DNA from 3 places in the Paenibacillus sp. V4I7 genome. Region 1 is predicted to be linked to each of the others. Evidence: riboswitches for the same ligand, from Rfam matches in the RefSeq annotation. Region 1 holds a riboswitch; each other region holds the start of a gene.
The links. A riboswitch is a leader RNA that binds a small molecule or an ion and turns the genes downstream of it on or off. The one in region 1 is predicted to bind cobalamin.
Positions count from the first base shown of each region.

Region 2: another riboswitch for cobalamin. It lies ahead of QFZ80_RS02345 (ABC transporter substrate-binding protein); the one in region 1 lies ahead of QFZ80_RS25815 ((2Fe-2S) ferredoxin domain-containing protein).
Region 3: another riboswitch for cobalamin. It lies ahead of cobJ (precorrin-3B C(17)-methyltransferase); the one in region 1 lies ahead of QFZ80_RS25815 ((2Fe-2S) ferredoxin domain-containing protein).

Region 1 covers NZ_JAUSZD010000002.1:5,526,068-5,528,329, reverse strand. Annotated here, with positions in the region: gene QFZ80_RS25830 (hypothetical protein) at 1-151, shown strand, start outside; gene QFZ80_RS25825 (DUF4023 family protein) at 198-311, shown strand; gene QFZ80_RS25820 (hypothetical protein) at 472-603, shown strand; cobalamin riboswitch at 738-940, shown strand; gene QFZ80_RS25815 ((2Fe-2S) ferredoxin domain-containing protein) at 973-1,341, shown strand; gene QFZ80_RS25810 (energy-coupling factor ABC transporter ATP-binding protein) at 1,713-2,262, opposite strand, start outside.
Region 2 covers NZ_JAUSZD010000002.1:235,798-238,059, forward strand. Annotated here, with positions in the region: gene QFZ80_RS02335 (aspartyl-phosphate phosphatase Spo0E family protein) at 12-278, shown strand; gene QFZ80_RS02340 (hypothetical protein) at 340-867, shown strand; cobalamin riboswitch at 900-1,053, shown strand; gene QFZ80_RS02345 (ABC transporter substrate-binding protein) at 1,206-2,216, shown strand; gene QFZ80_RS02350 (FecCD family ABC transporter permease) at 2,218-2,262, shown strand, end outside.
Region 3 covers NZ_JAUSZD010000002.1:1,931,826-1,934,087, forward strand. Annotated here, with positions in the region: gene QFZ80_RS09875 (guanylate kinase) at 1-224, opposite strand, end outside; gene QFZ80_RS09880 (hypothetical protein) at 389-619, shown strand; cobalamin riboswitch at 662-863, shown strand; gene cobJ (precorrin-3B C(17)-methyltransferase) at 1,005-2,262, shown strand, end outside.

The DNA of each region.
Region 1 (2,262 bases):
CAACTGGACACAAACAGCTATCAAAACCGAACCGGAATTTATTCAAAACCGCACTAATTTTGAGGAATTGTACGAAAAAGTCAAAACAGATGCAGAAGCAAGAGGCGCGATTCTTAATCTTGCCATGCGTTTAAATTTAGACCTCGTGTGACATTCTAAAGAGGTAGTGCCATTCTTTCTTCAGGAGGCGAATGCTCATGGATAGTCATTTCATTAGCAAGCTGCACGACAAGCAGAGGAAAGCCGCGAAGAATCTCAGGACCCAAGGTGACGGTCAGCCAGGCAGTAATTTGCCTCACAAGAAGCACTAAAGTCTAATGGCACCATCAAGAGCCTGTAGGGAGACTTCCTTGCAGGCTTTTGCTTTTTCCTTCGTTCTTTATGGGTATTATAAACAGCATATTAGAGGCGGTATCTCTCCATACTAATCAAGTGATCATTATTTCAACTCACAGGAGGATTAACCCCATCATGAGCAAAAAGAAGAGTATGGACCAAAGGACACAAAGCACAATCGATCATTCCAAGCAATCTTCTCGCATACAGTCCAACCTGGATTCAACAGAGCCCGGACATCACCAGCCGAATCGGCCTTCCGTTTAAGTTAAAGATTTGAATTCGTGAATACAGCTTCCGATGAAGTTCCTACCATTTGGTGGGGGCTTTTTCCTTGTTTGTAAGAAGACTATGAGGTAAGATGATGATTGAGTTTAAAAGATTTGAATAAACTCGGGTACAATTTCATATTCGAAATAGGTGCTTACGTTCCGCTTTCCAAGCGTAGGGTAAGCTTAAAAGGGAAGATCGGTTAGAAGCCGACGCGGTCCCGCCACTGTAACAGAGGAGTCAACGTCTCTATGCCACTGATCGACCGATTGGGAAGGCTGACGTATGATGAAGATCCTGAAGCCAGGAGACCTGCCTATTTCAGCAGCACAGTTATATACCTACGGGAGATAGGGAGGTGTTCTTATGAGTACGTGGGATCTATCAACAGTCCAACATCATGTACTTATCTGTAACGGGGGATCTTGCCTGAAACATTCAGGAGATGAAACAACGCTAGCCATCCGAGATGAAATTTCGAAGCACGGAGCCGAGCATCTTATACATACAACTCGGACTAGATGTAATGGCCGCTGTCAGGATGCAGGTGTTGTCACGGTGTATCCGCAAGGGATTTGGTACAAGGAAATGACACCAGAGACTGGGAGAAGGCTTGTTAGAGAGCATTTACTAGAGGGGAAACCACTCGAAGAACATATGATTTATAGCTTTGAGGAAAGCTTTGTGCCAACCGGAAAAGGAAATAAGGGCATTAGTCGCATACAAAGCAAATAATCAATGAATGAAAGTTTAAAAAGAGGGATATCTTCCTTAAAGCACGTAACCATAAGGACTTCCGTAATAGGGGGAGGTCCTTTTTGGTCAGAATTTATATGTTATAGGTAAGAGGTAAATAAAGCTTACTCCTTACCTATTCGTGCCTCCAGAATAAGCGCGTTTTCCGCGCTTATTCGTCATACTTGTTCATAATGGAACGGCAGGCCACTAAAGTGGATGAAAAGAGCTAAGCATTGAATGAACGGAACGAGAGGGCCTACCATTGATAGATGGATGCACGCATGTATACATGAAGAAGCTGTCCCTCTAACTATTTTATCAATGTTGGGACAGCCACTTTTAACTTTATATATATTCGTTGATGATAATTATAAATGGACTTTTTGTAATAATGTTGTAAAATCACGCACATTCTTGGGTGCGGATACGCCCTGACGGTTAGCTTCAGGCAATGCTTCCCACAAATCTAGCAGCATTGGCCTATCAAGACCAAGGTCTTTAATAGCCTTGCTATCTTTGAATATTTCATCTGGTGTGCCTTCCATGACGCACTGTCCTTGATCCATCACCAGAATCCAATCAGCCCATGAATAGGCTAGGTTCATATCATGGGTAGCCATGACTAACGTGATTCCGCGGCTATGTATACGGTTGATCTCCTCGACTAACTGTTGCTCCGATATACGATCTAGATAGGCCGTTGGTTCATCAAGAAGTAGAAGCTTTGGTTCAAGCACCAGCACACCGGCTAGGGCTACTCGTTTCTTTTGACCGAGGCTCAAGTGGTGAATGGGTGTGTGCGCTAAGTGTTCGAGTCCCATCGTTTGTAATATAGCTTCTGCTCGGCGAGTAATCTCAAGTTCAGGAATGGCAGCATTCCGCAGTCCGTAGGTGACATCCTCATAAGGAGTATTCAAA
Region 2 (2,262 bases), 5.3 Mb from region 1:
GAGGGATGAGCATGGCTTTTATGGAATATCAACTATCAACCTATCAAAAACATTTTCAAATTCGTGAACAGGATTTCGGACAAAGTTGGTTGACCAAGCGTGCAAAGAAGCAAAACTCCCTTACCTTATTAGAAGAAGAGATTCATTCTCTACGACGCAGGTTAGAAAAGATGGTTTTTGATGGCGAAGAAATGACATCGGATTCCGTCGTTGAATTGAGCACAATCCTAGACCAAAAAATAAATGAATATATGCATAATGGGAAAAAAAGTCGGTGAAAACCGACTTTTCTCGCGATTATCGATGGATTCAGATAACAAACGGAGGTACGCTTACAACATGAAAGTGAAATGGCTGTTAGTTATGATGATGGGGCTTATGGTGATTCTAACGGGTTGCGGCGGGCCGAAGCCGGATGTATCTATATTTATAATGGGCACTAATGGTTTTCCAAGTGAAGCGGGGGACAAGCTGGAGAGTTCCTTGAAGTCCAAGGTGGGCGAAGTTCCTACAGTCAAAATTAATACGTCGCCTATATTCTCGATGGAAAAAATGATTGTAGAGCTGGCTGCAGGAGGCAATGGCATCTTCATTCTTGCGGAAGATCAATTCAAATCACTTAGTAATCAAGCGGGTTTCGTTTCTTTGGATGATACGATCAATCCGGTAGATTATCCGGATGGTGTTATTCAAATAGCTGAAGAAGGCAAGCCTGCAGAAAAGCATCTTTATGGTATTCCTCTTGCAGGAAACAAATGGATGAAAGAACAAGGTTTTGAAGGAAAAGGCTTGGTGGCTTTTATTCCCCAAAATGCTCCAAAGTTGAACGAGTCGAAACAAGTGCTCAAAGTAATTGCACAAAAGTAACAAGAAGTCTATAATCGACAAATAGATTGATAGTAAAATATGCAGCCATAGGTGTTGGTTAAGCTCATTAAGAAGAGATTGCCACTTAAAAGGGAAGCCGGTTAAAGTCCGGCACGGTCCCGCCACTGTAATCCAGGCATGAGTTGCCGGGAGAGTCAGGATACCTGCCCATGGTGCCGTTTACGACATCCTTCGAGGAAAAGGATCGCGTTAAATCAGGAAGCAACCTTAGGGTTGCTGAGCACCGCGATTTATCGTCCCCTTTGTTCCTTCGAGAACAAAGGGGCTTTTTTGTTAGGGTCAATCGAAATAAATAGTTCAGAAAGAGGTTTTGTCAGATGAAAAGGAATTCAGTAAAAAAAGCACTTATTCTTACGCTAGCTCTAGTAACAGCAATCAGTCTCGCAGCTTGCGGCAAAAAGGAAACGGAAATGTCTGATCCATCTAAGCTTGGCGGGGAGGGAACAAAAGCTCCTGCTGCAACTTCGGCACCAGCAGCAGCCAAAAAGACGGTCTATCCATTGAAGATAAAGGATGCTACGGGTAAGGAGTTTACTTTTGATAAGGCGCCTGAACGTATTGCATCCGTGTCTCCGGCAGAGACTGAAGCCCTTTTTGCAATTGGGCTTGAGGCTAATATTGTTGGTGTATCTGATTTCGATGATTATCCAGAAGCGGCCAAAACGAAACCGAAGCTTGGCAGTATAACGAAGCCTAACCAAGAAGCAGTTATTGCAGCCAATGCGAATGTCTTGTTCACAGGAGTTTCAATGAAACCCGATACGGTAGAAAAGTTGCGCGCTTTAAATATTAACGTGTTTAAAGTGGAGCCGAAAACCTTGGATGATGCCATTGCGAACATTCAAACCTACGGATTGATTACAGATCATCAGGAGCAAGCGGAAAAAGTGGTTGCTAAGATGAAATCGGATCGTCAAAAGGTTGTTAATGCAGTGAAAGACGTCAAGCAAGAGAACAAGAAAAAGGTATACATTGAATTTGCCCCGGGATGGACAGTGGGCAGTGGCGAATACATGGATGAATTGATCAAGCTTTCTGGCGGGATTAACGTCGCAGGAGACGGAAAAGGCTGGTATCAAATCAGCGAAGAGAAAATCATTCAACAAAACCCAGGTGTAATTTTATTCGCCAATGGGGTCGTCGATAGTAAGAGTAAGAAACCACTTGATGAAATTATCCGTACGCGAAGCGGTTGGGATGCCATTGATGCCGTGAAGAACAAGCAGGTGATTGGCCTCGACCAGAACATGTTGAGCCGTCCTGGTCCAAGGCTGACCGATGGATTGCTTGAAATGGCGAAAGGCATTTATCCCGAACTGGTGAAATAAAATGAAAAGAAAATTAATGCTATGGGGAGGAGTAGGGGTTATACTC
Region 3 (2,262 bases), 3.6 Mb from region 1:
GTTTGAAAAAATTCACCTGCAATGTCACTATCGATGAACACTTTGCGTGAGATGAAATTATAATCCTTCCCGTTGATTTCTTTGGGTCTAGGTATTCGAGTTGTGTAGGAGACGACAGATGAGAAACCAAGCTCTTTGGCAATGTGATGGGCAATTGTTTTACGACCAGAACCGCTAGTGCCAGTAAAGACAAACACCAATCCATTCGTTTCATGACTGCTCATATCAATTCCTCCTTCATAGAATGAAAGCGATATCTTGATAGATTCATTATAGTACGAAAATTCTGAAAATTAAAGAAATACTTTCTCGTTTTGATAGGAATCAAAGGGTTAAAATACGCTATAATAGATAGCATCACATCGTTTAAATGGAAAGGGATCTAACTATGCCTAAATATGCGAGTTTGAGTGCGGAAGCAACGGAATTTTTACGTCAAAAAACCGGAACCAATCACTTAGAGTGCTATACCTATATTGACCCGGAGCGTGGGGAGGATAGTTTTTTTATTGTTAAAACGATCAACAAGGTCATTCATGTTTCTTTTGCCGAGATGACCTTTGAACCAAGCAGTTACCAGAGTTTGATGGAAGGACTCTACCAGGCCATCTATGAATAAATACGTGACAACCCAATCGATAGATGGTAGGATGATCGTAATTGCATATCAAAGGAATTAGGTGCCATAGATCCATTCGGGTGTATGGTTAAAAGGGAAGACCGGTGAAATACCGGCACGGACCCGCCACTGTAAAAATCGCCGTTTATTACGGAAACTGCTTGCAACATGCCACTGGGTAACAACCTGGGAAGGTGCAAGGGGATGATTAAGTCAGGAGACCTGCCTAATTCAACAACACAATTACCCTACGTGGAATTAGGGAGTGTTAGAGAGCGGTTACTTCTGGTTTTATTAACTGTAGTAATTTACCAAGCGTTTCTAACATGACTTATGTTAGGGATGCTTTTTTTGTTTGTGTAATTACGGGGAAGGGTGATGCAAATTGTCAGGAAAACTGCTCATTATTGGCTTTGGGCCGGGGAGTTTTGAACATATTACGAAGCGTGCAAGGGAAGCGATTCAGGAAAGTGAAGTTATCATCGGATATAACACCTATGTGGATCTTATCTCAGGTCTGTTAACCGAACAGCAAGTAGTTCGAACAGGCATGACGGAAGAAGTGAGTCGTGCGCAAGAGGCTGTGCGGCAAGCCAAGCAGGGGAAGAAGGTTGCCGTTATTTCCAGTGGAGATGCCGGGGTATATGGGATGGCCGGTCTTGTCTATGAGGTATTGATGGAACAAGGCTGGACCCGTGAGGATGGCGTTCAAGTAGAAGTGATTCCTGGCATTTCAGCTGTTCATTCGGCTGGATCTCTGCTAGGCGCTCCAATTATGCATGATTCTTGCACGATTAGCTTAAGTGATCATCTTACACCATGGGAGCTGATAGCGAAGCGGGTTGATGCAGCAGGGATGGCTGATTTCGTTATTGCCCTCTATAACCCGCGAAGCGGTAGACGGACCAGACAAATCGTTGAGACTCAGCGCATTCTCCTTAAGTATCGTTCTCCTTTAACACCTGTTGGGATTGTCAAAAGCGCGTATCGAGATCGCGAGCATGTTGTTGTGACGACATTGGCTGATATGCTGAATCATGATATTGGCATGTTAACGACCATTATTATTGGTAATTCCGCAACCAAGCTGTATGACGGTCTCATGATTACACCGCGCGGTTATCAGCGGAAATACACATTAGGGGCCGAAACACAGCCGCTTAAACCACATCAAAGGTTGAAATCCGAGGCTGAGCCTTGGGCTTTGGAACAATTGGATGAGCAGGATTGGGATGAATCCATGGGGGAGTTCGACGATGAAGATGAACTCTTGGATGATAAGATTACTGAAAATAGAGATCTTTCACAGCTGAAGTCATCACCGATTTTGTCACCTAGTAATTCCTTACAGCTTGCAATAGAAGCCTTGCAGCTAGTATCCAAAGGGAATGAAGAGTTGCCTTTTGAATTTGACAATAAGCTGACTGCGACCCAATCTATCTTTGAGTTTGCAGTAAGCCCCGGAATCGCGAATAAAAAGTTAACAGCAGCCCAACTGTGTGCGTTAGGCGAGATTGTTGGGGATCGTGGAGATATTGAATACTCACCGCATCATCAACTGATTGTTCGTGTGCAAACCGATAACCCTAAGCAGATTACATCCGAGCTAAGTGCACTTGGTTTATTGTTGTCTCCGATTGGCG